4 regions of the Sphingobacterium sp. R2 genome follow, and region 2 is predicted to be linked to each of the others. Evidence: riboswitches for the same ligand, from Rfam matches in the RefSeq annotation. Region 2 holds a riboswitch; each other region holds the start of a gene.

The links. Region 2 has a riboswitch for thiamine pyrophosphate ahead of thiM (hydroxyethylthiazole kinase). Riboswitches for the same ligand answer to the same signal wherever they lie in the genome.
Region 1: linked by a shared signal. The riboswitch ahead of thiS (sulfur carrier protein ThiS) and the one ahead of thiM (hydroxyethylthiazole kinase) in region 2 are both predicted to bind thiamine pyrophosphate.
Region 3: linked by a shared signal. The riboswitch ahead of VXM68_RS07365 (TonB-dependent receptor plug domain-containing protein) and the one ahead of thiM (hydroxyethylthiazole kinase) in region 2 are both predicted to bind thiamine pyrophosphate.
Region 4: linked by a shared signal. The riboswitch ahead of pnuC (nicotinamide riboside transporter PnuC) and the one ahead of thiM (hydroxyethylthiazole kinase) in region 2 are both predicted to bind thiamine pyrophosphate.

Annotation. Positions count from the first base shown of each region.
Region 1 covers NZ_CP142884.1:4,457,016-4,465,270, forward strand. The annotation lists gene VXM68_RS18715 (hypothetical protein) at 18-491, opposite strand; gene catA (type A chloramphenicol O-acetyltransferase) at 690-1,337, opposite strand; gene VXM68_RS18725 (family 78 glycoside hydrolase catalytic domain) at 1,618-4,221, opposite strand; TPP riboswitch at 4,413-4,508, shown strand; gene thiS (sulfur carrier protein ThiS) at 4,568-4,774, shown strand; gene thiC (phosphomethylpyrimidine synthase ThiC) at 4,820-6,634, shown strand; gene VXM68_RS18740 (thiamine phosphate synthase) at 6,631-7,248, shown strand; gene thiE (thiamine phosphate synthase) at 7,194-7,826, shown strand; gene VXM68_RS18750 (thiazole synthase) at 7,823-8,255, shown strand, end outside.
Region 2 covers NZ_CP142884.1:4,776,504-4,784,758, reverse strand. The annotation lists gene tenA (thiaminase II) at 1-157, opposite strand, end outside; gene thiD (bifunctional hydroxymethylpyrimidine kinase/phosphomethylpyrimidine kinase) at 144-983, opposite strand; gene thiE (thiamine phosphate synthase) at 980-1,612, opposite strand; gene thiM (hydroxyethylthiazole kinase) at 1,602-2,405, opposite strand; TPP riboswitch at 2,488-2,580, opposite strand; gene VXM68_RS20210 (VanW family protein) at 2,644-3,486, opposite strand; gene VXM68_RS20205 (hypothetical protein) at 3,611-4,861, opposite strand; gene VXM68_RS20200 (dienelactone hydrolase family protein) at 4,895-5,638, opposite strand; gene VXM68_RS20195 (NAD(P)-dependent oxidoreductase) at 5,758-6,603, opposite strand; gene VXM68_RS20190 (Crp/Fnr family transcriptional regulator) at 6,664-7,293, opposite strand; gene VXM68_RS20185 (TonB-dependent receptor) at 7,723-8,255, shown strand, end outside.
Region 3 covers NZ_CP142884.1:1,773,787-1,782,041, reverse strand. The annotation lists gene VXM68_RS07380 (lipopolysaccharide biosynthesis protein) at 1-696, opposite strand, end outside; gene VXM68_RS07375 (acylphosphatase) at 702-983, opposite strand; gene VXM68_RS07370 (amidohydrolase family protein) at 1,102-2,277, opposite strand; TPP riboswitch at 2,505-2,630, shown strand; gene VXM68_RS07365 (TonB-dependent receptor plug domain-containing protein) at 2,685-4,202, shown strand; gene VXM68_RS07360 (TonB-dependent receptor) at 4,115-5,119, shown strand; gene dtd (D-aminoacyl-tRNA deacylase) at 5,327-5,785, shown strand; gene VXM68_RS07350 (nucleotide pyrophosphohydrolase) at 5,804-6,130, shown strand; gene ggt (gamma-glutamyltransferase) at 6,194-7,894, shown strand; gene groL (chaperonin GroEL) at 7,963-8,255, opposite strand, start outside.
Region 4 covers NZ_CP142884.1:3,212,213-3,220,467, reverse strand. The annotation lists gene xerD (site-specific tyrosine recombinase XerD) at 1-691, shown strand, start outside; tRNA gene VXM68_RS13285 (tRNA-Arg) at 897-968, shown strand; gene VXM68_RS13280 (acyl-CoA dehydrogenase) at 1,372-2,463, opposite strand; gene pnuC (nicotinamide riboside transporter PnuC) at 2,438-3,016, opposite strand; TPP riboswitch at 3,113-3,257, opposite strand; gene VXM68_RS13270 (malate:quinone oxidoreductase) at 3,273-4,772, opposite strand; gene fabG (3-oxoacyl-[acyl-carrier-protein] reductase) at 5,240-5,983, shown strand; gene VXM68_RS13260 (acyl transferase) at 6,233-7,213, shown strand; gene VXM68_RS13255 (neutral zinc metallopeptidase) at 7,325-8,194, opposite strand.

The DNA.
Region 1 (8,255 bases), 320 kb from region 2:
AAGCGATTAAAGAGTAGCTATGATTTATTATTAGGACGATTAAATAGCTCTTCTAGAATCTCATAGCGATAGTCAAAAATTTGATTTAATTTCTTTTTGACAAACATACCGTGCGCAACTGTACCCAATATTCCGAAGGGCAATTCATACTCAACAGTATCTTTCATCAACACGCCTTTTTCATTTGGAATAAATTCATGAAAATGATTCCAAAATCGATAAGGCCCCTTTAATTGAAAATCAGTAAAACTCTTATACTTTTCCACTTGCGTTATTTTGGTCTTCCACTTTAACGGAATTCGAAAAATTGGAGATACTAAATAATCGATGACCATACTTTCTACAATTTCTTCGCCATTAAATTCTGAAACAACCACAAAACCCATGTCTTTAGGTGTTATCTGAGCAAGATTTTGTGGAGATGAAAAAAAATTCCAAGCGCGTGCTATATCGCAAGCTAATTGTTGTTCCCTATATAATGTATATTTCATTTGAATGTGAATTGCAAAATCCAATTTGATGCCCATTGCCAGCATACTATTAAAATAACAATGGGAAGATTATTTGGTTTAAAAATATACTAAATATACAAAAAAAATAAAAAACGAAATATACAACTAGTAAACGAAGAATACTATTAAACTATGTACGACTAGAATAACACGATGGGATGTCGAGTTTCAACTCGACTAAAAAGACTCGACGTCCTGAAAAAGTGCCTCAAGCGTATTAATCAACTTTGCAACATGGAGACCATCACATACCGCATGATGTACCTGTATCGCCAAGGGCATAAGTATCTGATCTCCTTCAGTTTTGTATTTTCCAATCGTAAATGTCGGTGAAAAATAATTGCTAAAATCTGCAACATTAAGATTGAAACTATCAAAATGAATCCATGGAAGAGCAGAAATATTAAAATGGTTTTCTGGCGGCTTTTCAGGAAAAAAGAGCTTACTTTCACTGAATTTTTCAAGAACATGCTTGTAATCCTGGAGGAAAGAGGCTAAGTGTTCCTGATATCCTACTGACAACGCCGAAAAAGTTTCTGCTTCTTTATGCAGTATGGTGTAAATAGGGTCAACCCTGTCCCAACAAATCAATTCGCTACCTCTCATTGCCATTTTAAATTCAGCATGTTGGTTCACTGCTCTCGAAAGGAGATAAATCATGACAGGATAGAACTTATAACCCCGCATTCTTACAAATTGGACCACCGCCGATATATCGAGCTTAACTGTAAGGCTAAATCCACATTTTACATCCCCACGGTAAATCTCGAAATGCTCTCTTCGCTTCCAATTTGCTGTATCAATTATTTGATATTTTGTATCCATTTTATCAATTATCGAGCTATTATCCACGTCCTCATTATGATAATAACTTATACAATCAATTTACCCAACAAAGGACGCCTTTAAATATATTCTATTTTTAGTTCCACCTAATGACGACAAGTTTCCAAAAAATGAAAATTTCATTTTGATACGATTGACTCCATTCCCTATAGTGGGAGATGATTTTAAAAAGGTGAAATCGTTACACGTATATCTTCCAAATATAAAATATTTTTATTGGCATCAACCAAATACAATAGGATTGATACTACTAAAAACCTTACTTGAGCTCCAATTTCAATCGATGTTTACCAGCCTTTAATGCGATGATATTACCATTGCTTACATTATTTGGAGGATAAAATGTGGCCGTCGCATTTGGAGGTATCTGAACATAATATACAATCTTGTTACCCCGTAATTTCCAATGAGATAAAATTTTACCATAGGGTGATTCGTAAGAAACCGATGATTCTTTCAATTGCTGAGGAAAAATAGGCTTCAACAGGATGTTTTTGAATCCAGGTTGTTCGGGATCTGGAAGAATCCCACCGATAGATTTAAAAAACCAGGCACCAATTTCACCAAACATCATGTGGTTGTCCGAAATATCACGAGTTGCTTTTAAATCCCAGTTCTCTAACAATGTTGTCGCCCCATTGACAATCCACCATCCCCAGGACGGATACGTATCTTGTACTGCAACTTTATACGCGGTCATTCCATACCCATTATCTTTCAATGCATTTAATAAAGCTTTTGCCCCTAATACGCCCACGTCTAAGTGAAAGTTAGCCTCTTCAACTTTCCTATTTAGATTGGCCGCAACCCTCGCTTTCATGTCTTCCGGTACAACTCCCCAATAGAGTGGCACACTCAATTCCGTCTGTGTTCCATTGTTATAGATTCCATTAGAAACATTCAAAAATCTCGCATTAATCGCCGCCTTAATTCTTTTACTAAGTTGATCATATTTTTGATGGTCTGCCGTTTTTCCAAACAACTTTGCCGCTGCAGCCAAAATGGTCGCATCAGCATAGTAATAAACAGATGACGTCAGTTCCAGATTGGACTGAGCCTTAACAGGCACCCAATCTCCGCGTCCAAAAGTGGTAAGTCCAGAAGGGCTGATGCCGTCTACATAATCCACATAGCGTTTAATATTATCGTAGCATTCTTCCAATGCGCGCGGATCACCATAAAACTGATAGATCTGCCAGGGGATAATAGCGATGGTGCTTGTCCAGTCAAGACCATTTGCATTACCATACCCCCATCCACCCGTTGGAATAATATCTGGTAATACGCCATTCTCTTGTTGCTCGTCACGATGATCGGCCAGCCATTTTTCATAAACTGTAATACCGTCAAAATTATACAGGGCAGTTTCAATCGCGAGGTGACCATCCCCTGTCCAACCATTTTTTTCGCGTTGCGGGCAGTCTGTAGGATACCCCATCAAATTCGATAAATAGGCATTGTTGGTCGCTTTCCATAGTTTGTTAATCAATTCAGAGGATGTTTTAAGCTGTCCGATAGGTTGAACATCGCTGTGCATAAAATAGGCAGTTACAGCAGAACTATCCAAAGCTATTGCTATGTTGCTGCTAACCTCGACATAACGAAAGCCTTTATAACCAAATTTAGCCATAAACTCATCATCGCGACCGCTTAAGGTAAGAATGTCCGTCTGAAAGGGCTCCTTTTCCTTATCGCCAAGATAATAAACATCGATATTGGACAGATCAAGACGCCCATCTGCCGACAATCGTTCACCATGCTTGATATGTAGCATAGTCCCTGCAGCTCCTTTGACTTTAATTTTTGTAATTCCAGCCATATTCTGACCCATATCGAAAACATAAGTACGTTGGTCTATCTTTGTCACTGATTTGGGCTTATAGGACTTCACGAGCCGAATCGGTACCATCTGTTGGGAAACGATATGTGCAGATGGCGCATTTCTGTACTGAACAGCCTGCCAAGTTGAATCATCATATTTAGGTTTGTCCCAGCCGGGCATATCAAGTCGAGCATCATAATGCTCACCCGTATAAATATTGTTATAGATAATTGGACCGGTAGCTGTTTTCCACTGCTTATCCGAAACGACCGTCTCCCACGTACCGTCTGTATACTCGATTTTAAGCTCCAAACAGAATATTGGCCGGGCCCGCCACGGTGCTTGATGAAAATTCCAAACCGCCAGTGGCTGGTGATTATACCAGCCATTCCCCAAAACGACGCCAATCGCATTCGCACCTTGTTGTAGTTGTCCGGTAACATCCTCTACCACATACAGTGTTCTTCGATCAAATCGCGTATACATAGGATCAAGACGGTGGTCTCCAATGCGCACGCCATTAATAGAAAGCTCATATAATCCGGCAGCGGCAACATAAGCACGAGCCGATTTTATCCGCTTTTTGATAGTGAATTCAGTCCTAAAATACGGAGCGTTGCGCGCATTGATATCTTTATTGTCACTGATCCATTTTCCTGTCCAAAGATCCTTCCCCATCATTCCAGTCTCGAAAGATGCTATTGCTGAAACGCTGGAAATACCGTCTCGGTCCCATACTTTTACTCTCCAAAAGTATTTTATCCGCGGCTTTAACTCGGTACCATTATAGTGCACCAACATCGCCGAACTTAGCTGCTTTCCACTGTCCCAATGCGCTTTTACCCCATGTAACAATTCAAGGGAATCTTGCGCTAAAAGAATCTGATAAGCTTGCTGTAGGGCGCCCTTTCGCCGGTCTTCAAGGCGCCAGCTTAATCTCGGGTGGGATGCGTCAATGCCTAAAGGATTGACCAGATGTTCGCATGTCAACTTTACAGCCTTGCAGTTATTCTTGGATTGTGCATAGGCAGTACTTGCCATACACAATATTATTATCAATAAAATTCTACGCATTAAAGGATATAATTCTTGGTTACTGTTAAATTGTTTTAGCTGATTAAAAAACTAATATATCAAATATTTCGCAAATCGCGACCTGTACTTTCCTGCTGTATATATGAGGCATTTAAATTAAAATTCTTGCAACTTTCACAAAAATAATACTATCTTCGTTTTAACTTTAGGGGTGTCTGCTTGTGCAGGCTGAGATTTTACCCTTAGAACCTGATCCGGATCATACTGGCGTAGGGAAAAGTGAGCTGTCTAACAGGTGCATTGCTGTACCTTCGTGTAGCCATTCCTAAAGTTTAACCAAAAAAATTAAGGAATGGAACTTACAATAAATCATCAAATTCGATCTTTCGACCCCGCTCCTTCTTCACTTGAGGAACTATTGGTTTTGGAACTATCTGGCAAAACCCAAGGTGTTGCTGCTGCCATCAACAACCATGTTATACCTAAGGACGATTGGGCTAAAACAACACTCAAACCTCACGATCAAATCATCTTAATAACCGCATCGCAAGGCGGATAATGATTAAAAAAAATCACCCTAATCATTCACTTCAATTCAGAAAAAATGACAGCTGAAACAATTACGCAATCCCCTTTTCCCAATTCAAAAAAAATTTTTGTACCTGGAACACTATTTCCTATTCAAGTGGCTATGCGCCAAATTTCTTTAAGTCCAACCAAATTAAGCAATGGACAAGTAGAAATTAATCCCCCTATTACAATCTACGACACCTCTGGTCCATATACCGATGAGAATTTTCAGATCGATATCCGAAAAGGTCTCCCCCGGCTTCGCGAACAATGGATATTGAATCGCCAGGATGTCATACAGCTGGCGGGCATCAGCTCTGAATATGGACAACAACGCCTTTCTGATCCAACGTTGGATGAACTCCGATTTGCCTATAGTCATAAACCAAAAGTAGCCTCTGCCGGGAGTAATGTCACCCAATTACATTATGCAAAGCAAGGTATCATTACGCCTGAAATGGAGTACGTAGCTATCCGCGAAAATCAACATATCGAGCAGCTAGTAGCCAGCACCCCCGGAATGGATCATCAGCATACAGGCCAAAACTTTGGTGCCAGAATCCCTAGAAAAACGATTACTCCCGAGTTTGTCCGCGAAGAGATCGCTGCCGGGAGAGCGATCATTCCCAATAACATCAATCACCCTGAAAGTGAACCCATGATTATCGGGCGCAACTTTCTTGTTAAAATTAATGCCAATATTGGCAATAGCGCTGTAAGTTCAAGTATAGAGGAAGAAGTTGAGAAAGCGGTATGGGCCTGTCGTTGGGGAGCCGACACGATCATGGATCTATCCACCGGTAAAAATATCCATGAAACCCGCGAGTGGATCATCCGCAATTCACCAGTTCCAATCGGTACCGTTCCAATCTATCAGGCATTAGAAAAAGTAAAAGGTGTGGCCGAAGACCTTACTTGGGAGATTTTTAAAGACACTTTGATCGAACAGGCGGAACAAGGTGTTTCATACTTTACTATACACGCCGGTGTATTGCTTCGCTACATTCATCTTACAGCAACACGAGTAACTGGTATCGTCTCAAGGGGTGGTTCTATCATGGCCAAATGGTGTCTTTTTCACCACAAAGAAAACTTTCTCTATACCCATTTTGAGGAGATTTGTGAGATCATGAAACGATATGATGTTGCTTTTTCACTTGGCGATGGTCTCCGTCCAGGAGCTATTGCGGACGCCAACGATGCGGCTCAATTTGCTGAGCTCGAAACACTGGGCGAACTCACCAAGATCGCCTGGAAACACGATGTTCAGGTAATGATAGAGGGCCCCGGCCACGTGCCCATGCAACTGATCAAAGAAAATATGGACAAACAACTGGAATGTTGTAATGAAGCCCCATTTTATACCTTAGGCCCGCTTACTACCGATATCGCTCCGGGGTATGACCATATTACTTCGGCGATTGGAGCTGCAATGATCGGTTGGTACGGTTGTGCCATGCTTTGTTATGTCACCCCAAAAGAACATCTCGGATTACCAAATAAAAAAGATGTTAAAGATGGTGTGATCACGTACAAACTAGCCGCACATGCTGCTGATTTGGCCAAAGGACACCCTGGAGCGCAGTATCGTGACAATGCTTTAAGTAAAGCGAGATTTGAATTTAGATGGGAAGATCAATTCAATCTTTCCCTAGATCCGGATACCGCACGTGAGTATCATGACGAAACCTTGCCTGCAGATGCAGCTAAAGTAGCTCATTTCTGTTCCATGTGTGGCCCCAAATTTTGCTCCATGAAGATTACGCAGGAAATACGGGATAGTGCAGCGCAGGGTATGCTTGAAAAATCGCAAGAATTTATCGCACAGGGTAAAGAACTCTATTTATGATCATTGCACTAACGCCAGAAGAGACCATACATGCTGAAAAAGCGGTTATCCATACCCTTCTTGAGAAGGGGCTCGATATCCTGCACTTACGCAAATATCATTTTACAGATTTACAAATGGCAAGATATGTAGAATCAATAGATCCTGCATATCTTGAAAAGTTAGTTCTTCATTCTCACCCTCACCTATCGACGGAACTCGGGATCTCACGCATTCATCGGAATGAATGGAGCAGACAGCATAGTCCCTCCAATCAGGTGAACACTACAATTATTTGCTCGACATCTGTACATGATATTGCGGCATTCAACAAACTGGATAAATGCTGGACCTATGCTTTTCTAAGTCCGATATTTCCAAGTATTTCAAAAAAAGAATACGGAAGGTATAATGCTCAACTGAATCAGCTTCCAAATCGCGTTAATTTTACTGTTCGTCTGATAGCACTTGGCGGAATAAACCAAGCTAACTGTCTCCTCCCGTTGCAGGAAGGGGCAGAGGGAATAGCCTTGTACGGCGCTTTATGGCAGCATCCCGACCCAATTCAAAATTTCATTGCATGTCAACAAAAACTATGGAAAAACTTCAATACATATCACAAGGACAAACATTAGCAGCACAAAAAGATAATATTTTAAAGGCCCTTGATGCTGGTGTAAAATGGATACAAGTGAGATGGAAGGGAGCTCACCAAGCGTATGTTTACAGATTGGCAGAACAGGTCAAAAACGTGTGTTCGCGATATGGTGCCACCTGTATCATCAATGATCATACTGCGCTTGCAGCGGCTGTCGATGCTGACGGCGTACATCTCGGACTGGAGGATGGCAGTATCGATGCTGCAAGGAAGCTATTGGGGCCAAAAAAAATAATCGGCGGTACTGCAAATAGCTTTACAGATGTATACCAAAGAATAACGGAAAATTGTGACTATATCGGACTCGGACCATTCCGCTTTACAAAGACAAAACATAACCTCAGTCCCCTATTGGGGCTCGACGGATATGAAAATATCATCGGGCAGGTTAGACAAGAAGGGTTATCCCCAATCCCGATATTCGCGATTGGCGGTATAGCCCACCTCGACGACATTCAACAGTTATTACAAACTGGAGTTTATGGAATTGCACTTTCCGGTAGTATAACCCATAATCCAACAATCGTTTCATCAATCCACAAAATTTTAATATGAGCAATTTAACCATAGCCGATCGCGTATTTGAATCCAGGCTATTTTTGGGTACGGGCAAGTTCGGCAATCTCACAGAAATGAGCCATGCCGTTAAATCATCGGCTTCCCAGTTGGTTACCGTGGCCCTCAAACGCATCGATCAGCATACCATAGACGACAATATCCTGAATGCCCTCCAACTGAAAAATATCCATTTGTTGCCGAATACTTCAGGAGCACGTACCGCTCAAGAAGCGGTACTCGCGGCCCAACTTGCACGAGAGGCATTGGAAACCAACTGGGTAAAGTTGGAAATTCATCCCGATCCCCGCTATCTACTACCTGACCCCATTGAAACCTTACGCGCAACTGAATCGTTGGCCAAATTAGGATTCGTCGTCATGCCCTATATCCATGCAGATCCAGTGCTTTGCAAAAGACTGGAAAATG
Region 2 (8,255 bases):
GGCCAAATTCTTCTAAATAGAAAGCGTCCTGCCGCATGTAAAATTGAAATTTATCCAAGGGGAGACTACCATCGCTAAGCTGAACGATAAACGGCATGGCAAGTATATCTGAATAAATAGTTGTTATAGAATCCCAGGCTTGATCAGTCCAGTTCATATTGAATAAGTTTAAGTGGGTTATGGAAGTGATTTAATGGCCCATTTCCTTTGCCAATAAGAAGATCTTTACTACCGGCTATTGCTGCGTGTATATAGGCCAATGCGAACTCTACGGCTTTATCGAGGCTAATACCCTGTGCTAATTGGCTTGCAATTGCTGAGGAAAGCGAACAACCCGAACCATGTGTATTTTTGCTGTTGATTTTTTGGGATTTGAATTCAATCGGAGCGCTCTTGTGCTGGAATAATAGCGATGTTAGCTCTTGACTACGGAGATGTCCACCTTTAATCAAAACGGATTGACAGCCTTTTGCCAGTAGGGTATTTCCCGCTTTTTCCATCTTCAGGACATTGTCTATAACTTCGTCTACCAGGACACCTACCTCATCTAAATTTGGTGTAATCAGCGTTGCTAAAGGAAAAAGAAGTTCAATGCAGGCCTGAATTGTATCATCATGAATGAGCTTGTGTCCACTCGTTGACACCATGACTGGATCAAAGACGATAGGCCCTTTATATTCTTTTAAATAGCTGCTAATAAGCTTCACAAGTTCAATATTGTGTACCATCCCTATTTTGATTGCGTCGGGATAGATATCATCAAAAATCGCATCCAATTGATCCCTGACGGCTGCAGTAGGGATTTCATAAATATTTCTTACACCTTGTGTATTCTGTACTGGCAGGGCGGTTAATACATTCATGGCATAACAGCCTAATGCAGATATCGTTTTGGTGTCTGCCTGTATACCTGCTCCACCACTACCATCGAACCCCGCAATGCTGAGTACGGTAGGGACCCTGTATTTTTTATCTTTTGTCATTTTAATAGTTCTTTTAGTTGTGCACTGGCCTGTCTGGGGTCTTGGCTTCGGCAGATGGCCGAAACGACTGCAATGGAGTCTGCACCTGCTTTCCAAGCCTGTTCAGCGGTTTGCAAATTCATGCTGCCGATTGCAATCAATGGTTTTTCCGTCCTATTCCTAAGTTGCTTTAAACCCGAAATTCCCCATTCGGTTATCGTATCCACTTTTGTTCTCGTTGAAAAAATAGGGCTTACACCAAGGTGGTCGACAGCGCACATTTGTTGACTTTCCAGTTGTTGCATGTCTTCTATGGACCAGCCAATAGTCAATTTGTCGCCATATTTTTCGCGAATTGCGAGCGGCTGCACATCATTTTGACCCACATGTACTCCCCATGCCTCGATTTGGGCAGCGATTGCTACGGAATCATTGATCACGAGCGGAATACCATAATGATCGGTCAGTTTTTTTAAACGGATGGCTTTATCCAAAAATGTGGCCGGATCGTCAGCTTTTTCGCGCAATTGTATAAGATCGACTCCACCAATAATGGCCTCTTCAGCGACATTTAGCCAATTTTGAGGATAACAGTCGCGCTCAGAAATGACTAAATATAAAGGGTAGGGAAACAGCGGATTAATGCGCATAGCGTTTGATCTTGAGCGTTGATTTTAGACGTTCTGCATTGAGCTGATAGAGTTCATCATAGAGATTTAACTGCAGGCTACCTGGGCCAGCTGCGGTTTGGGCAGCGCGTTCTCCCGCTAAGCTCAAAATGGATACACCGGCAACAGCTGCTTCAAAATAGTGGTCCGTAACACCTAAAAATGCCCCGATGAGTGCAGTAGCGCTGCAGCCAAGTCCGGTAACTTGCGTCATTAAAGGGTGACCATTATAGACTTCAACCCGGTATTCTTCCGAAAGGATATAGTCTACTTCTCCAGAAATACAGATAATTGAGCCGGTTTGCTCTTGTAATAATTGGCCAAATCGGAGGGCATCTTTACTGGCTGTCGTGCTGTCGACTCCCTTTGTGTTCGGTTGGTTGAAATTGTACAGCGTCATGATTTCTGATGCATTTCCACGAATAACCGTTGGTTTGAGATCCAGTAGATTGGATAATAAATCATTGCGGAATGCTGATATCCCAGCACCAACAGGATCAAGTACCCATGGACGTCCAATGGTATTGGCATGTTCGGTAGCAACCAGCATAGCTTCGGCAGTAGCTTCACTCAAGGTGCCGATATTAATGACAAGAGCTTGTGCAATATCGACAACCTCGCGTACTTCTAATGGACTGTGTACCATCACAGGGGACGCTCCTAGGGCTAAAAGTGCGTTGGCAGTATTGTTCATCACAACGAGGTTTGTGATGTTGTGTACGAGGGGTTTTTCGACCCTCAGCTGCTCTAATAAATTGATAATTGAATCTTCCATTCCTTTTACATATGCTAAGATGTACTGTATGGCCTTGGCGGGAAGAAGAGCGATAGCCTGTGCAGTAAAGGAGTATGCTGTACAGTGGATTTTTGCTTTTCCCTACGCCGGTATAAACCGAATCAGGTTCAAAGGGACTATCTCAATTCTATACAGAATACCCCCAAAGCCAAACCAAACTTAAACAAAAAAGTGGACTTTTCATATCCGTCATTTTTCGATCACTTAGCTTGTTGAATTAATCGACCGTATTTTGATCGGCACTAATTTCAATATATTCAACAGGGGTATAGGTAACCCGGGCAAAATTTTTGGTCAAAAGTTCGGTTTCCAAAATCTTTCCACCCTGAAATTTTAAAAACTTCTCGCGCCAAATCTCATTTTTACGAAAGAACTGATTGTCAATTTTAAGAAATTGATGTTCTTTTTCAAAGACATGATAGGCAAAGTCAAGTTCTTGATCAATTCTTAATTCACCCTCTAAACATTTGTCTGTAAACCAGAGGTTTATTTGAAAGGTGTAAGGCGTGTTGTTGGTGAACTGATAATCGCGATAATTATAAAAGACGGTAGCTCCACTACCGAATGGCAATACACGGCCATCGTCCGGAAAAGGGTCAAAAGAGTGGTGATAACGTTCGTTGACGGTGAGTGGACTATGGATAACAAGCCAATGGATGAGGTTGGATATTTGACAGATTCCACCGCCAATACCCGCTCTTGCTTCACCAAAGGATAACTCCATTCCAGGCAGATATCCTTTTTTTACAGTGGGTAGTCCAACGAGTTTACAAAATGAAAAGGTTTCCTCCGGTCTGATCAGAATGCTATTAATCTGTGCAGCTGCAATTTTCAGGTTGGTAACTTTGTTAATCTGCAATTGCATATTATTTTCGCCCAGTTTTTTTAATAAGACAGACTGATGCTTCTTAATACGAAAGGGAAGTTTTTCAGCTGATTTAGCTGTGCTGTATTTTTTGTTGTCAATTAGCCAGATGACTTTTCTTTGTACTCTTCTTACCCATACCGCAAAAAAGTAGAGTATGGGATGGCGTTGACTGATCAGTTTTCTTTTTCTCAATTTGACGTTTTTGTATCGCTATCAAAATTAGTGCAGAAATGTGTTTTTAGCCGTATTTTGTCGCATATTTTTTATCAAAGTCAAGAATCTTATTTCCGGAGTTTAGCGCAGTTTTTCAGTTTGTTTAGTTGGTTTTCCTTACCTGTATGTACTTTGCCGTTAACTGTCCCTCCTTGTTGTATACTAGATTTTCAAAGGCACAGTTGCCGCGGTCTTTTACAATTGATTTTTGTTGTAATACACCCTCATAATAAAACTCATCAATCGTTTCGTTGGCTCGGTAGGATCGCTTGATTTCAGCTGTCAGTCGATCGCTTTGATCGAAGGTTTGACGTAGCGAATAGTCACTTGTTTCCGGACTATCATACTGATAGCGGACGCGACTTTCTCTTTGATCATTTCTGCCCGAAATCTCTTCAGTAATTCGATTCTGTTGATCATAACTGTAAATGGTCCAGTCTCTCCGTTGATAGACAAAATGAATGGATTCACTTTTTATAACCTGAAGTTTACTGTTCAAGTGATAAATTATCGCCGATTCAAATGTAGGATCGTAGGAAACAATGGCATTTGGGAGATACCGGTAAATTGTACTGCTGCTCCATTTACTATTTTGAAGGTACTGTATGGAGTCGATAAGTCCGAATTGATTATAGCATCTTTTGTTGTAATAATTATTTCCCCCGGAAAGATTGTTCGATGTGATCTCTTTGCCTTCTTCATATACCGTCGTCATCATTGCACCGGATTGCACCGCATTTTCGTCCGAAAACTGCTGCATTACATAAGTGCCGTCACATATCTTCTTACGCTGACTGTAATAAAGAGGAAGAGCGGGATTTGCGATAATAGCCGCTGCATATTGCCCGGATGGAATAAATTGAACTTGTGCGATTGAGTCAAAGAAATGTGAGGCATTATATTGTGCCGAAGCTTTCGTTGATGCAATTTGTGTGCTGGTGTTTAATAACGGTTTGGCTGCTGCCAGATAGGTATTACTATCGTATATGATCTTGGGTTTGGCTAATCCATCAAACAAGATCATGGCTTGACGTTGCTTCAATGACAATACGTCGATAGTCCATTGGTGATTTTTAACGATGAATGTGAGTTTTTTTGCATCGGTTTTTGTGACCAATAACTTTGTTGTGCTAAAAGGCACTAGTTTGAAAATCTCAGCAGCATTTTTTTCGTGTAGACGCATGATGAAATCAGTTGATTTATCGGACTCATTGGTTACAAAAAGAACTGCATGCGTTGGGCTAGCTATTGTTAGCGATTTTACTGTTTGCGATGCCGCGCTGGGACTATATAACAGCAATATCAACAACTGAATGATAATCTGATAAATGTGCAGTTTCGCGTTACAATTCATTTGGGTCGATATTGCTGTTGTTGATTTTTCTATTTAATTTAATACTTCTTTCAAAAATAATAAGGTGTGCTCCCAGGCACGTTTAGCCATTACGGGGTTATATTCGGCTGACTCGGGATTCGTAAACGTATGTCCAGAATTTGCGTAGGTAATTATTTGCCAGTCTGCTTTTCCTTCATTTAATTCCTTGACCAACCCATCGTAATCTTCTTTTGATACACTTTTATCGGCTGCTGGGTGCTCAATGAGTACTTTTGTTTTGATCGAACCATTGGGTCTGTCGGCAGCTTTGGATAGGCCGCCATGGATACTGACCACCGCATTGACGGGTAAATCCGCTCTTGCGGCTTCGAGCGCGCCCGTACCTCCAAAGCAATAGCCAATGACAGCAATCTTGCTGGGATCCGCACCCTCTTTTTTCAGTTGTTCCAATGCGAGCATTATGCGATGCTGATAAGCTTTATAGTCTGTCTTGTAGTGGCTGGCAATTTTCGAAGCGGCGGTGTTGTCGGAGGGGATATTCCCTTCACCGTAGATGTCGGCAATGAACGCGATGTACCCTTCTTTTTCAAGTTGTAATGCGGCTTGTTTCGCTTCGTTGTCAATTCCTTTCCATGCTGGAAGAATTAAAACAGCTGGGCCTTTTTTTGCCGTATTGGCGGTTACCATGCCGTTGAGTTTCTGTTCACCATCCTGGTAAGAAACCTGTTTTAATTGTTGGGCCTGCGTAGTCATGGTGACCATAGTAAGCATCAATAGTGTCATAACTGTTTTCATCTGTAAAGAATTTGTTCCACTTATTATTTTGTGTGATCAAAAATGAACCCAATTTGGAGTCCATCTCAACTAAATATAATTTTAAATGTACATTTTTTTCCGCTGTCGCCAACCTGAAGTTACGACTTGATGGATTCAATGATACCAATAACATCGAGCTGTCCGAGACCTTGATCGTGTGCTTTCCCGTAGGTTTCGAGTAAAGTCTGGAGGAGGGGATAGTCAGCACCGGCTTGTTGGGCCAGTCGAATATCTTTCAGCATAAGGTCTAGCGCGAATGCAGGACTGTAGTTTTCTTCCACCAATAATGGTGTTTTCACTTTTGTTGCCCCACTGCCGCTGGCACTATCGTTGATGATTTCGAGCATTTGGCCTCGACTAACGCCTAATTTGTCTGAAAACAGGATTGTTTCCGCAAGCCCTTGATAAATGGTGGATAGAAAATAATTTATGGCAAGTTTGGCGGAGATCCCTTGGCCATTTTTACCAAGATGTTTGATCGATTTGCCCATTTGCTCAAGGTAAGGTCTAGCGCGATGAACATCTTCTGATTCGCCACCAACCATAATAATAAGGGTACCTTCAGCCGCTGGTTTAGTACTGCCTGCTACAGGCGCATCAATAAATGCACCGCCTTTTTCTTTTAATTTCGATGCAATAGAAATAGAGCGTTCGCGTGAGATTGTACTCATATCGACAAATAATTTGCCCTTGATCTCCCTTTGCAGGATTTTTTCGTATACTTCGCTGACTGCTTCATCATTGGTGAGCATGGAAAATATAATGTCGCTATGATCGACTAATTCACCTATATCTTCGCTGATAATTGATTGCTCTTCAAAGCTTGCTGCTTTAGCCTTGTTTCTATTGTAAACAGAAAGGGGGAATCCTGCTTTTTCTAGATTTTTAGCCATGGGATACCCCATGTTTCCTAATCCTATAAATCCTAATTTTTCTATCTTCATCTAAAAATTACATTAATTGCTCTTGAAATTTACGTATAACTAAAGATACAAATGTTTTGCTTATTCCACCAATACCCTAATTTCGTTACGTAGCAGCACTATTTTATCTTCATGTTCGAGTTTTTTTAAAATTCGGGAGACAACGACTCGGGATGTATTTAAATCGGAAGCGATATCCTGATGCGTGAGGGTGAGGATTCGGTCGTCATTCAGCTTCACTTTGGCTTTCAAATAATTGATGATGCGTTCTTCCATGTTGGAAAAAGCTAGACTATCAACAGCTTGTAACATTTCGTCCATCCGGCTTGAATAGCTTGATATGATGAAATTTCGCCAGGAAGGGTATTTTCCCATCCAAAGGTTGACAAGCTCATTTGGAATCATGGCTACAGTCGTTGTTTTTTCTGCGAGCGCACGAATTTCACTTTTTTTATTCCCGAGGCAACAGGCTATTGACATTGTACAGGTTTGACCTTTTTCCAGGTAGTAGAGCAACAATTCGCCTTTATCTTCATCCTCCCGGACAATTTTGATTGCTCCATCCAAGAGGAGAGGCATCGCCCTGATATATTGATTGGTATCAATGATGAGATCCCCTTCACGGAAGGTTTTCATATGCGCGTTTTTAGCTATTTCAACGATTAATTCCGGTTCAAGAATGCCTGTATAAGCTTGTTCTATGGATAACATATTTTTTAAATTAGTTAAAGTTAATTATTTATAGGCTTATTTCAGCTGTTATGGGAAGAAAAGTAGGTAGGAGGAAACTACGGATTGAAAGAAACAATTTTTAGCATCTCATGAGGATAGAGTATGAAATCTTGTATTCAATTCATAAAAATCGTAAAATTGATAAATTTTGATTTATTCAAAACAGACAAAATATTATTTTGATTATTTTTGCTGTTTTTCCATGAATAGGATGGATGTGTTGTATTTATTTTAAGTCTGCTGTATTTTTTTTGCCTCTTTTTGCTGAAATTTGCTATTTTTCTGTGGAAGATTAAAATTTATTCTCTCTATATAGAGATACTGCATCATATTGGTATTGTTAAAATTAGTTAAAAAGACAATCAATTCCTAATTTTGCGGCACAAAAACAAAACAATCACATCTAACATGAAAAAGTCTTTACTTTTTTTTGCCCTTGTTTTTGCTAGTTATGGTGCCGTTCAAGGTCAAACAGCAAATACTGGTTCGGTTTCAGGAGTTGTCAAAGAAGCTACTGGACAAACGGTTAAAGGAGCAACCATTAAAATTACCCACATCCCAAGTGGACAAGTAGTAAGTGGCTCAGCCGATGCCCAAGGAAAATTTCAAATTTCAAATCTTCAAGAAGGAGGCCCCTACAAAGTAGAGGTAACTTACATTGGCGAAACGCCTGTTGTTTTCGAAAACATCATGCTGAAATCGGAGGAATCGTTGAATATCAATCCAATTTTTACGGCTGGATCTTCAACAAATTTGGATGAGGTTGTTGTTGTCGGTCATGGGGTTATCGATATTGCAGCAGGAAGAAAGACACCGATTGCCGTTTCGACGATCCGTAAGCAGGATTTAGAGGAAAGGGTAGGAGCACAGGATATTACTTCAGCATTAGCTAATACCCCTTCGGTTTATATCACTGGTCAGGCAAAAGGTTTTGGTGAGTC
Region 3 (8,255 bases), 2.4 Mb from region 2:
TAATTTTCGATCTAGATTAAATCGGAAAGTTAGCAATTCAGGCAGAAGTAGGATTAATGTAACAACGCTCGCGAAAAGATTGGAAATAAAGACATAGCCAATCCAACCTTCTTTATACCATGTTCCGGCAAAATCAGCCCAAAAGCTATACTGGTGAATCCAATCAGGCAAGAAATAAATGAAGAACAGGTTTGAAATTACCGTAACTCCAATATTAACAAATTTTAGGGCGCTATATTTATAGGGCCTTCCCTCAGCGCGAAGTTTTGTAAATGGTATGACAGCAAGCGCATCAGCAACAAGAATAAAAGCGAAATATTTAATATATCGCTCATAAAGATCAACATCACCGCCATCTGCAAACCACGCTGCAATGGGCCGAGTAAATACAAAGACAGATAACAATAGAATAAGCGAAGTGACTAAAGTAATAAAGAAACTATTATTATAAACTTTAGATCTATCTTGCGTTTCGACTTTTTGCAAATAGCGAAAATATGTCGTTTCCATACCAAATGCCAGTACAGCATTCAACATAGACATCCAGGCATAAAAGTTAGAATAGATGCCGTAGACTGCGGCATCTTTAAATTTTCGCAGATAAAGCGGCGTCATCAAAAATCCTATCATTCTTGAAACGATAGTCGTTATACCATAGATGAAGGTATCGCTGAGAAATTTTTTGATTGTAGACACTGGGCTTAAGATTGAACTCTTTTAACTACTTCAAAATTGGAAAAGCCTTTCATTTCGCCTTCCTCTATTTCTACACTTTCAACAACCGCACCCTCTGGACCCTCCTTGCAGAACTCCAAAAGTGAATCAAGTGAAAATTCGTCACCTTCAGCCTCAATATAGACAGAACCGTCTTTTAAATTGACCACGAAGCCCCTCACACCAACTTGATCAGCAACTGCCTTAGTTGTTAATCTAAAATAGACTCGTTGTACTTTACCTCTTATTGAAATATTCAAATGTTTCATCTGTAACTTATTTTTTCTTCCATCTGTCAGATGGAGCAACCCATGACTATAATTTCATTCATATAGTCATGGGTTGTTCATTAAAAACAAAAGTACAGAAGTTTTGGGGAATAAAATACTAGACTAAGCGTTTTACCTTCACATCATCAGTTAAGCGCATATGTTCCATCCCCTGCAGCAAAACAACACCTGGCTTTTTACCCACCTCCAACGATCCATATTCGTCCTGAATATTTAACGCAATAGCGCCATTAATCGTGGCCCATTGGATAGTCTGTAAGAAATCAAGATCCTCGAAGTGTGCATGTAACACCTTTAGTTCATCCAGAATGGACAAGGTATCGTTGGAAGCTAAACTATCGGTTCCGATCACAATACGTTGTCCCGAATTTAAAAAGTTCTGTATTTTAGGTAGAGTCCCCTCAATATAAAGGTTAGCTTTCGGACATAAGCACCACGTGACGTCACGCCCCATACGCTCAACAAAATCAAAATCTTTTAAAGATGTATAGGTATTATGAACCAACAACAATTTATTTGGGTAAGGCAAATAAGGCAGATAAGATTGAATTGAATTTCTTGCCTGCGCTTTTATCGTATCTGCATTTTTTCCGATACTTTTATAAAAGTCTAAGAATTCGCCCATTTTATAACGGAACAACTTATTCTCTTCCTCACTTTCCTGATTATGAATACTGATAATGTTTGTTTCCGAAATTACTTTCTTGAATTTTTTAAAAAGTACTTTGGAGCAAGAATAGGGGGCATGTGGCGTGATAGACACATGGCCATTCCTAAACTCTTGGATCAGTGATTTAGCCTCCTTCAACTTAAAATCGGCTTCGTCCGGCTCAATTCCGATCACTTCTACAAATGTGTGATACAAGATTTCAGAATCGTCCTTCAATTTTGAAGAATTATCCGTATTAGCGTGATCGCCAACTGCGACAATACCATTTTCGTACATCTCTCTGTCGGCTTTTGCCATTGCTTCATCTATTTTTTTCATCGAAGCCGAACGCGTTGTCATCACCTTACTCAAAAAGCTCGGAAGCCCTGTACCTTTAGCAACGATACCTTTCATATGCGACAATTCAATGTGGCAATGCGCGTTGATGAAACCCGGAATTATAACCCCTTCGTATTTCTCGACCTGACCATTATCCATAGGTGTAAATGACGTTGGGTCAAATATACCTTGAATTACCCCCTCCTCATCTACCGCAACAATACCATCTTTTATCGGCATCGAGCTAATCGGCAGAATATAATTAGCGCTTAAATATTTTAACATATTATCTCCTCACTATCAATTTAGTAACTAAAATTTTTAGACTTGTATAAATACATACCACTAGTAGAAAAATCTATGCCAAGGTACCTAAAAAGAACAATATATACCAAAAACAACAATTTACATAAAATATTAACCAAAAAGAAATAACAACACAACTTCCCTTGTTTAATTTGTCATAAAATACTTCTTTATATCGCTTTTCAATTTTTAATCTATATATTCGCAGCATCAAATAGGGGTGCCTTGTTTTGTCAGGAACACAAATACAGGCTGAGATTATACCCAACAGATTAAATTCTGTACACCTGATCCAGATAATGCTGGCGTAGGGAGAGGTTAGTTAAATAGTGCGGTCATAGTAACCCCTTGCTATGATTTGTTTAACTCAAACAAAATACATTACCATGATCAAATTTTTGATTTGTAGCTCCTTAGCTACTATTTCGATGCAAGTTGCCATTGCGCAGCAAAATCTGACAATTAAAACTGTAGATAAGAGTAGCCAAAATCCTTTACAAAACGTTTCCGTATCTATCGATGGCCAAGCTTCCTTCCATGGTCAGTCAGACAACCATGGAATCATTAAGCTCCATCATATCAACACCGGGCAACATCACATTCAAATCTCCTCTATTGGATATAAAACATGGATCCGCAATGTAAACATAAAAGATAATATGGAAATACTGGTCGAATTAGAACCAACTACCATACAAATGGAAGAGGTGCTCGTCCAATCTACCCGCGCTAAAAGAAATGCGCCTACAACCTTCAAAAACATCTCAAAAGAGGAAATTACAAAAAACAATCTCGGACAAGATATCCCTTTTCTGCTTAACCAAACACCATCGGTACAGGTAAATTCAGACGCCGGAGCGGGCATCGGTTATACAGGAATGACCATCCGCGGATCAGATAATCAACGAATCAACGTAACGTTAAATGGCATTCCGCTAAATGATGCGGAGAGCATGGGCTCATTTTTTGTCAATCTTCCTGACTTTGCTTCTTCCACAGAGAGCATCCAAGTTCAACGAGGAATCGGCACCTCAACAAACGGGGCCGGATCATTTGGAGCTTCATTAAATATTCAATCCAATACATTGGCTGAACATCCCTATGCAGAACTTAACAATTCGTTCGGTTCGTATAACACATGGAAAAATACCGTGAAAGTGGGCACTGGACTGATCAATGACAAATTTGCATTCAATGCCAGATTATCCCGAATTAGCAGCGATGGCTATATTGAAAGGGGGAGTTCAGACCTACAATCTTTCTATGTAGATGGTGGTTATTATGGTAAGAAACACATCCTAAAAGGAATTGTATTCTGGGGAAAAGAAAAAACATATCAGGCCTGGAATGGCGTTCCCGAACCGTTAATTACTGGAGATCGGTCACGTATGGATGATTATGCCGATAACGCCCTCGAAATAGCAGGAGCTGAAAAAGATCGATTTATGAATGCTGGTCGAAACTATAACCTGTACACCTATAAAAATCAAACTGATAATTATACGCAAAAACATCATCAGCTTCATTACACCAATATCCTAAGTGACAAGGTAACACTTAATACCGCCCTCCATTACACCAGAGGTTATGGCTACTATGAAGAAATGAGATCTGCCGATAAATTGAGTAAATATGGTCTGCCTGATGTAATTATCGGAAAAGATACCATACAAAAAACAGATCTAGTGCGCAGAAGATGGTTGGACAACTATTTTTATGGTTTGACTTACTCCCTCAATTATAAACCCAACGATCAGCTGGAGATTACCTGGGGGGAGCCTACAATCAATATAGAGGAAAACATTATGGTCAAGTCATATGGGCACAATATGCCTCAACAGGATTTCTGGATGAAAACTACTACTTCGGAAAATCACAAAAAAATGATTTCAGTAATTTCCTAAAGATCGATTACAAATTGGACCAATGGATTCTGATGGCTGATGTCCAATATAGAAATGTCGACTATCACATGTATGGCGATGACGATAAAGTCAAAAACTATAACTATCACCCAAAATTCAACTTCTTAAACCCAAAAGCAGGCGCAACCTATCTTTTAAATGATTATTCAAATGTGTACGCTTCCTATGCCTTTGCACAAAAAGAGCCTGTTCGCAAAGATTTTATTGAAAAAAACAGCAGTTTACCTGATCCAACACCGGAGAAAATGCAGGATATCGAATTTGGTTACCGATTTGCAAACGAAAAACTTAACATCGGGTTGAATGGATATGGTATGTTTTACAAAAATCAGCTGATTCCAACTGGCGAAATCAGTGATACAGGTTCTCCGATTCGCCAAAATGTCAACAATAGCTATCGGATCGGCATCGAGTTCGATGTCTCATGGAACATCAATAAGCAGCTTAATTGGAAAGCAACTGCGAGTTTTAGCCAAAATAAAATCAAAAACTTTGAAGAGGTAATTGGTGATACACGGATTTTTTATACGAAAACGGACATCGCATTGTCTCCAGGAACTATTTTGTCAAATAATTTCTCTTATAGCCCTATAACACCACTTACATTTTCCCTTTTGTCCAAATTTGTGGCCAGACAATACCTGGATAATTCATCTGCCAAAGAAAGAAGCATTTCATCTTATTTTGTCAACAATCTTCTGGCAAACTATAGTTTTACAGCATTGGGCTTTAAAAACATCAGTGCAACATTACAGGTCAACAACATATTCAACGAGAAGTATGAGGCCAACGGCTATACTTTTGGCTGGATGGAAGGTGATAGCCGAAAATACTATAATTTTTATTTCCCACAAGCACCAACAAATTTCCTATTGGGCCTTAATATCAAATTCTAGAATTTTTACAAGAACCTGTTAATCCAACAGCCGATAACAACGGGCAAACCACACTGAATATGCTCTCTGATCAAACACTGCTAACAAAGAGATCTCTCTTTTTTCCTTCAGAGGAAAGAGAGATCTCTTTTTATATGGTGGATAAAATTGAATTTCTGATCGCGTTTAACAATTGGAATTTTTACCTTTGGTTTTATACTTTTCATTATGCGCGCAGTTATACAACGAGTTACCAAGGCTTCTTGTACAGTAAATAATCGGATTACAGGCCATATCCAAAAAGGACTAATGATCTTATTAGGAGTTGAAGAGGCTGATACAATAGACGACCTCAAATGGCTAGGGCAAAAATTTATCAACTTGCGCATTTTCGAGGATGAGCAGGGCTTGATGAATAAATCAATACAAGATGTAGACGGAAATATCCTACTGATATCACAATTCACGCTCTTTGCTCAAACAAAAAAAGGAAACAGGCCTTCCTTTATCAGAGCAGCAAAAGCGGATAAAGCCAAACCAATGTATGAAGAGATGGCTTTACTGCTAAGTCAATTGCTCCAAAAAGAGGTTCAGCTTGGCATATTCGGAGCCGATATGAAAATTGACCTACTGAATGATGGTCCAGTTACCATCGTCATGGACACAAAAGATAAGGACAACTTTTAATTTTTAATTGAACACAAGATGACTATTAAAGAAGCACAAGAGGTTATTGACAAATGGATCAATAGTACCGGAGTACGTTATTTCAATGAGTTGACAAACACCGCTATACTCATGGAAGAAGTCGGTGAAGTTGCCCGAATAATGGCTCGGCAATACGGAGAACAATCTTTCAAAAAGTCAGACAAAGAAGTTAATTTAGCAGATGAAATGGCCGATGTATTATTCGTTTTGATGTGCCTTGCCAATCAAACGGGAATTGATCTAACAGCGGCTTTGGAACAAAATCTTCAAAAGAAATCAATTCGGGACGCCGACAGGCATAAAAACAACACCAAGCTTAAGTAATAACGTAATAAGATTATTTCTACAACTCCCTGAGATACTATTTAAAACTTTAAGTCGGATACGATGCATAAATTCATCACCTATTCGCTCATAGCTAGCGTCTTCATTGCTTCTTGTACAACAAAACAGCGGCTAAATTCAAGCGTTGAGCACCCCAGTACGTTTAATAAGGCGGCCGTAGTCACTGCTCACCCTTTAGCTTCAGAAATTGGTGTAAAGATCTTAAAACAAGGTGGAAATGCAATAGATGCTGCAGTTGCCGTACAATTTGCCCTTGCAGTGGTTTATCCAAATGCCGGAAATATTGGCGGCGGCGGCTTTATGCTCTATCGCGATCATAATGGCCAATTAGATGCGCTGGACTTTCGCGAGAAAGCTCCTCTAAAAGCAACACGAGATATGTATCTTGATGCGCAAGGTAATGTTGTTCCAGAGCTGAGCCTTTATAGTCAATTAGCATCAGGCATTCCGGGTTCTGTCGCGGGTATGTGGGAAGCACACAAAAAGTATGGTAGATTACAGTGGAAAGATCTCCTACTCCCCGCAATCCAGCTAGCCAGAACAGGTTTTAAAATCAGTCAAAGACAAGCCAATGAGTTTGAAAGCCATAAAGATCGTTTTGTCAGGCTAAACCCCAAAGGTGCAGCGATTATCAAAACTACCCCATGGAAATCGGGAGATCTATTTCTTCAAGAGGAACTTGCAAAAACACTGGAAAGAATCGCAAAGGAAGGCCGAGACGGTTTCTATAAAGGTAAAACGGCCGATTTAATTGTTGCCGAAATGGACAAAGGGAAAGGTATTATCAATCATCAAGATCTACTGGATTATCAGGCACTTTGGCGTACCCCAATTTCCGCAAATTATAGGGGCCACAGAGTGATTTCCATGCCGCCGCCTTCGAGTGGGGGAACATCTCTTTTAGCCCTGCTCAAATCAGTCGAACAGTTCCCACTTCAGCGCTGGGGCTTTCAGACCGATTCAACCATTCGTGTCATAGTCGAAGCTGAACGCTATGTATATGCCAATCGGGCTAAGTATTTGGGCGATCCTGATTTCATTAAGGTACCCATCCAACAGCTTATTGACTCTGCCTCAAATGCGCATAAACTCCATTCATTCAATTTCCATAAAGCGACATCAAGCAAAGATGTCAATGCAGATGTCATTCCTGGCTATGAAAGTGAACAAACGACACATTTCAATATCGTAGACGAGCAAGGGAATGCAGTATCCATTACAACAACACTTAATGATTCTTATGGCTCAGGAGTATTTGTGGAGGGCGCAGGTTTTCTCCTAAACAATGAAATGGACGATTTCTCCGTAAAGACCGGTGTCCCAAACATGTATGGGCTTACTGGGGAAAAAGCGAACGAGATTCAGCCTGGCAAAAGGATGCTCAGCTCAATGACACCCACTATTGTAGAAAAAGATGGCAAACTATTTATGGTTGTAGGAACCCCTGGAGGATCAACTATCATTACCTCTGTTTTTCAGACCATCCTCAACGTTATTGACTTCCGACAAAATGCCCAATCAGCTGTAAGCCTGCCAAGATTTCATCATCAATGGCTTCCTGATCGTATTGACGTCGAAAATAACGCAATCGATGTCAATCTACGTGATCAATTGACAAAAGATGGCTATACGATAAATCCGAGAGGGACAATCGGTCGTGTGGAGAATATACTTGTATTACCAAATGGTAAATTACAGACAGGAGCCGACCCGCGTGGAGACGATACGGCAAAAGGCTATTAAAGAACAAAAAGAAAGGCTCATTTGGAATTCCAAATGAGCCTTTCTTTTTATTTAGAAATGGGATGATCTTACATCATTCCGCCCATACCGCCACCCATTGGAGGAGCACCAGCACCTACAGGGTTTTCTTCAGCTTCGTCAGCCAATACACACTCTGTAGTTAATAACATTGAAGCAACTGAAGCTGCATTTTCTAATGCTACGCGAGATACTTTAGTTGGATCAATTACACCAGCAGCAATTAAGTTTTCGTAACGGTCTGTACGCGCATTGTAACCGAAATCTGCAGTTCCTTCTTTTACTTTTTGAACAATTACTGCACCTTCAATACCTGCATTGTTACAGATCTGACGTAACGGCT
Region 4 (8,255 bases), 1.6 Mb from region 2:
TTTCACGCAGTCGAGATTGATATCTGGACTCAAAACCTTTTTTAGCTTTTTGATGATTGAGCATGAATTCAGCAACAATCCGACAGACCTTATTCAAGCACCGCGATTGGCGCGCAAGCTGCCCAGTGTTTTGAGTATACAGGAGGTCGATCAGATGATTTCTGCAATTGATCTCTCTTCATCCGAAGGCCAACGAAATAAAACAATCATCGAAATCTTATACGGATGTGGCCTTCGTGTTTCGGAACTTACCACACTCAAACTATCCAATCTATTTTTAGATGTAGAATTTATAAAAGTCGAAGGGAAGGGAAACAAAGAGCGTCTCATACCAATTGGTCAACATGCCATTAAATACCTTCGCATCTACCTGGAAACCATCAGGCCGCATATCAAGATTAAACCGGGAAATGAAGATATTGTATTTCTCAATAGACGAGGAGCTGCATTATCCCGGGTCATGGTTTTTTTGATCATCAAAGAACTTGCCTTAAAAATAGGGTTACAGAAAAACATTAGCCCACATACCTTCCGCCATAGCTTTGCCTCTCATTTAGTGGAAGGCGGGGCCGATCTGCGGGCTGTACAGGACATGCTCGGACATGAAAGTATCACCACTACCGAAATATATACGCATATAGACAAGGAATACCTGCATTCTGTAATCACGCAATACCACCCGCGGTCATAACCAACCTGCTGTCAACTAGCATCATTTTTTGATCCGAAGTATGCACAAATGAATCATTAGCACTGAGTTAAAAAAAAACGAGGAGCGGGTGAAATTTATATGCAAAAAAACGGCGCTAATTATCGCTAAAAATTGCCTGCTAAAAGTTACAATTTTATCGTAAAGATATTTGTTAGATCTAGAAAATAATATATCTTTGCGGGACGTTCCCGTAGTTCAATGGATAGAATTTCAGATTCCGGTTCTGACGATGTGGGTTCGACCCCCGCCGGGAACACAAAAGGAGACATTTCAATGAGATGATCTCCTTTTTTTTACGCTACGAACTCCAGCTCCGTGTTGACGTGGGCACGCGAATATTTTTCAGCAATGTATACGAATCGGTTGGCCATTTCATGGCGAAAAAATAGCTAATATACCAATTAGATAGCAGATATCCAAATACCAATTTACCCCTAGGCACAGCCTTAGAACAATTGTTACCCAGTACTCGTTCAGTGCTTGTTCACTCGTCACTGAATCATCACTGAACAAGCACTGAACAAGCACTGAGCAATCACTGTAAAAACGGGCAAGTTGGTTACTAGCGGTTCTTCTTTTGGCACACCAAAAATTAGCAGCGGAAAATCTGTAGATAACGCAGCATTTGTAACAAAAAATTTTTAAAACAAAGCTATTGTCTATATACTCTTCTGCAACAACTTATGCTGTGAAGCAGTAAAAATATTTCGGAAGATGATATTGATCTCTTGGTCCACGGCAGCCCCCAAAATCCCTGCCTGAGGATAGAGTTTAACGGTATTCGTTAAAATGGAAGAGACAAAATCACGGCTTTGCGTGGCTATTTGCGCATAAATTGTGGCATTATCGATACCATTACTGAGGTTATCCCAAGAATGGTCAGCCAAATGCAAGATAGCATCCTTTCGTATGGTGTAATCCTGTTGAAGCTCATCGAGCATGCCGAAAGCAGCTTTACTCGCTGCCTGTTCCCAATTGGACGCTTTACTTTTTAACACAAACAGTTTTTCAATCAAATCCAGAAATCGCTTATACATCCCGATAAAATTGGCCAGCAAGGTCAACTCAGCAAAAGGCATAAAGGGATATTGATAGCGTAGATCACTGCGTGTGCTTTTCGCCGCATTGATTTCAAAACACTGTTTACCATCAACTAGGACGTCCTGCAGCGAAAAAGAGTGCGAGGCAGTCACCTCTAATCCGAACGTATCCCAGTCATAATGAACCAGCGCATGTTCTCTATCGACAAAAAATGATTTTACAAGTGGATTCCCTTTGTCATCCATTACGGGTTTCCCCCCTTCCTGAATCGTTGCATTCAACGTAAAATGGGTTAAATGTGGAGCCCCAGTAGCGTACTTCCAAAACCCTGTGAGTCGATAATGTTCACCATCGCGCGTTGCTGTGCCCGATGCCTGCCCGCTACCACCGAAACAAACCCGTTCCATTTTAAAGATTTGATCGCCTAGAACGCGATCAATAAAACCGACAAAAAGATTTGCTCCCGAACATAATGTCACTGTCCAGGCCAGTCCGCCGTCCCAATACGCTAAATCAGCCAATACATTCAGACCTTCTGGTACCGTTAAACCTAATCCACCCAGTTCAACGGGAATCCAGATTTTAAACCATTTTCTGCGATAGATTAGTTCCAACTGTTCATCCGACAAAGATTTCTGCTGAATACCTTTTGCCTGACTGTCTTTCAGAATGGCAATATCCGCACTATTGAGTTGCATATCTCTCTTCACGTATTATTTTCCTCCAATTTAAATATCCACTAAATGCCATCACAAATAAAAACAAAGTCAGTCCGGAATAGAGAAACAATCCTTTATGGATCAATAATGGAATGGCCATTAGATTGCTAATATTCAACAGTATCCAATTTTCTATTTTGCGTTTTGCCAACAACCACATTCCTGCCCAAGCGGTGCAGGAAACGGCGGAATCCCATAGTGGAACATCGGAGTCTGTTAAATGCACCAATCCAAAATAGAACAACAAAAAACCAGCGGTGCAGATAAAGCATACTATCCACCAATCTTTCTTTTCACAACGTGTGATCGGCGTAGCAGCGTCACTGCTATATTTCCAATACATCCAGCCGTAAATGCTCATGACTAAATAATACAGGTGCAGCAATATTTCAGCATACAGTTTTGCGTGAAATAATACATATACGGATATCAGTATACCTATAATGCCAAAAATATAATGGATTGATTTATTTTGCCGTGAAAACCAGACTTGCAAAATGCCGAAAGAAACACCTAGCCATTCTGCCACTGTGGCTTGTTGCATCTGTTTTATCAAAGCTTCGATCATGGATTCGGGAGTCATTCGAATTGTTTATTAGTGCGTGCGATCTTATAATAAACCTTCGGGGAGAAAACAGCTGTTTTTATTGAAATTAAATCCCTACGCCAGCATTACCTGGATCAGGTATATAAAAGCGATTGTACAAAGAGGAACAATCGCTTTTATTGGGTATAATCTCAGCCTAGAACGGCAGAAGCCGTTCGAAGCACCCCTCAAGTATATTGTTGGTCGGGCCTGATTAATCGATAGCGATTAATTTCAACGCTTTGTGTGTGCGTATACGTGTTTCTTTACAAAGCTGTGCGTCGTCGTTCAATGATTTCCCGTGTGATGGTATCATCTCACGTAACTTCTTCCTGTATTCATCTGATTTAGCACGTTCAGGGAAACATTTCTTCAGCAAGCTGATCATGATCGCGACAGAGGTAGAAGCGCCAGGAGAAGCACCCAATAACGCGGCAATAGAACCATCTGAACTAGAGACGACCTCTGTTCCAAATTCCAAAATCCCACCTCTCTTTTCATCTTTCTTGATCACCTGAACCCGTTGTCCCGCCTTCTCAATAACCCAGTCCTCCAATTTTGCTGTGGGCATAAATTGTTTCAATGACTCCAGTTTATCTTTCGGAGATTTCATGACTTCTGTGATCAAATACTTGGTCAAGGGCAAATTATCAAGTCCGGCAGATAGCATCGGACGGATATTCGACAACTTGATCGAAGCAGGTAGATCGAAATAAGAACCCTGTTTGAGGAATTTTGTGGAAAAACCCGCATAAGGACCAAATAACAAAGCTTGTTTGCCATCAATATAACGCGTATCTAAGTGCGGTACAGACATCGGTGGAGCGCCCACAGAAGCTTTGCCGTACACTTTGGCGTGATGTGCTTTAATAATCTCATCATTCACACAACGTAGCCATTGGCCTCCTACCGGAAAGCCACCATAGCCTTTTGCTTCTGGTATTCCGGATTTTTCCAACAACAGCAAGGAGTGTCCACCAGCACCAATAAATACAAATTTCGCTTTGATTTCTCTCTTTACTCCTGTTTTTAAATCTTTGACCTCCACTTCCCAACGACCATCATCTTCACGTTCAATGTCAATGACTTCATGGTTTAGCGAAATGGATATATTTTCTTTATTTGCAAGATTAGTGATCAAATCACGTGTCAATGAGCCAAAATTGACATCTGTACCAAGATCCATTTTCGTTGCAGCAATCTTTTCATTTTTATCACGCCCCTCCATCATCAATGGAATCCATGATTTCAGCAACTCAGCATCTTCAGTATACTCCATTCCCTTAAACAAGTTTTGGGTGGTTAACGTTTCCCATCTTGTTTTTAGAAATTTAGCATCTTTTTCACCAAAAACTGCACTTAGGTGTGGAATACTACGGATAAAATTTTCAGGTTGGGTAATGACGCCTTTATCAACGAGGTAGGACCAAAACTGCTTAGATACCTCAAATTGCTCAGCAATTTTCACTGCTTTATCAATCTTTACAGAACCATCTTTCTGTTCGGGTGTATAATTTAGCTCGCATAAGGCAGAGTGACCCGTGCCAGCATTATTCCAAGCGTCTGAACTTTCAGCAGCCACAACATCCAAACGCTCAAGAATTTCAATATTAACGTCTGGGCTTAATTCATTGATTAGAGTACCCAAAGTAGCACTCATAATACCGGCGCCGATTAGAACAACGTCAACTTCTTTATTTGATTTTTTGCTCATGTTTTTGTGATTGATGCAAATTTAATATAGTTTTTGATAAACGTCCAAGTCTTTTGTCAAAAAACTGTACTTTTTAGAGGCACTTATTCAAAAATACCATGGATTTATTAAAATTATATAAAGTGAGTAAACGCTTACTGCTAAACACGAAATCCGTTTGCTAGAAAAATAAAAAGCAACGCCTTTGTAAACATCCGCAGCTGGCATCATGTTCTGCTAATTTAAAACCTTATTTATCGAAAGATTTTGTGTTATAATATAGTTTTAACATTTTTGCAAAATGTCTATAGACGACAGCGATAAAAAATAAAAAAAAGAATCGTTGTGGCATAGCTAGATGGCGGCCGAAGGAATTGAGCACGTTTGGTATTGATCTCCATAATGAGTGAGATGAGCAACGCAGCAGGAAGTCGGGACGATGGCTCTATGTCGTATCGTAAATAATTAAAGATAAATAACTTATACAGATGAAAATACTCGAAGGAAAAATCGCTTTAATAACAGGAGCATCGAAAGGAATCGGAAGGAAAATTGCAGAAGTTTTTGCACAACATGGTGCTAACGTCGCTTTCACCTATCTTTCTTCTGTCGAAAAAGGACAGGCGTTAGAACAGGAGCTTCAGGCTTTCGGTACGAAAGTAATCGGCTATCGTTCTGATGCTTCAAAATTTGAAGAAGCAGAACAATTAGTCAACTCCATTGTTGCCGATTTCGGCGGACTGGATATTGTCGTAAACAATGCCGGTATCACAAAAGACGGCTTATTGATGCGTATGACTGAAGAAAATTGGGACGATGTCTTAAATGTCAATCTAAAATCGGTCTTTAACGTGACCAAGGCAGCTTCAAAAATTATGATGAAAAACCGCAAAGGTTCATTTATTAATATGTCTTCCGTAGTGGGTGTTCAGGGAAATGCTGGTCAGGCGAATTACGCTGCATCAAAAGCAGGTATTATCGGATTTACAAAATCTGTCGCAAAAGAATTAGGTTCGCGAAATATCCGTGCGAACGTGGTTGCTCCAGGTTTTATACGGACGGAAATGACGGATGTATTGGATCCGAAAGTTGTTGCCGGATGGGAAGCAGGAATTCCGTTGAAACGTGCTGGACAGCCGGAAGATGTTGCTAATGCCTGTCTTTACTTAGCATCAGATTTATCGGCATACGTAACCGGTCAGGTCCTTCCTGTTGACGGCGGTATGCTATAAAATTGAACAAGCTCAGATGCTTTTTTTAAAATTGGATCTGAGCTTGTTAGACGATTTGTAGGACATGCGTTTTCCTATAGTACACAATTGAATAAGTGCACTGCAGCTTAGTCCGAAGAATAATTACCTACACTGCTCATCGGCTATGCTATCATTCAATATCACTACGCTTTCGATAAAACTGAAACAATAAGACCTGTTAATGTTTCTAAATTTTAATTAATTTTGTCTATCAAATTTTTAAATGCTATGACGAATTGGAAGGATTTTTTTGAGATTAAAACCGAGGACGATTTTAATCAGCAGTGTTTAGAGATCTACCAATTCCAAAGCCAGCATTGTAAAATTTATCGGGACTATATCCGCATCCTGGGAAAGGATAAGGCCCCCATTGAACACTATACGCAGATTCCTTTCCTGCCCATTGAATTTTTCAAAACCCAGCAGGTTATCACCGAAGGAATGGAGGCTGAAATAGTCTTTTCCAGCTCCGGTACAACGGGAATGATTACTTCAAAACATTATGTAGCCGACCTCAATATCTATGAGCGTACCTTTCGTGGGATCTTCGAAGATTTCTACGGCCCTTTGAGCAATATTGCCGTACTCGCGCTTCTCCCATCCTACTTGGAGAGAAGTGGATCTTCTTTGATATATATGGTTGACGATCTTATGGAACAAAGTGACCAACCTGAAAGCAATTACTTTCTGTATAACCATCAAGAGCTATACAAAACCCTTGTACAGCTCAAAAATAAGGGGACGAAGACGATTCTCTTTGGAGTAACGTATGCGCTTCTCGATTTTATCGAACAATATGCCTTCGATTTTCCAGAATTAATCATTATGGAAACAGGAGGAATGAAAGGAAAGCGCAAGGAAATGGTCAAAGAAGAAATCCATCAGCTTCTTGAAAAAGCGTTTGGTGTGGTCGGAATTCACTCTGAATATGGAATGACGGAACTGCTATCTCAGGGCTATTCCTCTGGTCAAGGAATTTTTCAGCTACCAAAATGGATGAAAATACTGATCCGGGATACGAATGATCCACTGAGTTTGATTGATTCAAATAAATCTGGAGGAATTAATGTTATCGATCTAGCGAATCGTTATTCCTGTTCGTTTATCGCAACACAGGATCTAGGGAAAGTACATGCGAATGGATCCTTTGAAATATTGGGCCGCTTTGACCAAAGTGATATACGGGGTTGCAACTTGCTGGTTCAATAAGGATTTAAAAAAGAGTATAAGATAGCATTGTACCCGATTGCCGGTACTTAAATAAAAAAAATACTTGATCACGTTGTGCTCAAGTGTTTTTTTATTGCATTAAAATCAACCTTATTTCAGGCTTGGGTCCTCAAAAGTGTTACCCGATCGCATATCCCCAGAATCATATCCTTTTTTAAACCAGGCCATTCGCTGTGCAGATGTTCCATGGGTGAATGATTCGGGTACAGCATAACCCTGTGCTTCTGTTTGCAGCTTATCATCGCCGACCGCCTCAGCCGCTTTCATGCCATCCATAATATCGTTATAATCAATTTTTATATCGGTATACTCGTTGAGATAATGTGCCCATACGCCTGCATAAAAGTCCGCCTGTAGTTCGGTCATGACAGAGATTTTATTATTTTCCCGCTCACTAAGCTTAGCGCGTGCTGCATTGGTTTGGGGTAACAGTCCAACCAACTGCTGAATATGATGTCCAACCTCATGTGCTATCACATAAGCCATCGCGAATTCTCCTTTTGCGCCAAATTTATCTGACAACTCTTTACTAAAGCTTAAATCGAGGTAAATTTTTTGATCACCAGGACAATAGAATGGGCCATAAGACGCTTGTCCCATACCACAACCGTCTGTTTGCGTGCCACCATCGTAAAATACGAGTGTTGTTGGTGTATAGTTTTTCTGCATTTGTTCTTTAAATAGCTTTGTCCAGACATCTTCGGTGCTTTGGAGCACAGTCAATGAAAACTCTGTTAGCCTTTTTTCTTCAGGATTTAACTCACGCGGCTGCCCCGACTGTTCGGTCTGCGCCCCCATATTTTGGGCTTGTTGTAAGAGTTGCGTCGGATCTCCTCCCATCAGAAATCCTATGACTAAAACAATAATTCCCCCTATTCCTCCTAATGCTATTTTTCCACCCCCCGACATCCCCCTGCGGTCTTCAAAATTACCACTTTGTTTTCCACCTTGCCATTTCATAGTATTGCCAAATTATAGTTAATATTCGTTTCCAAAGCTGGACTAATACAAAATCAATACC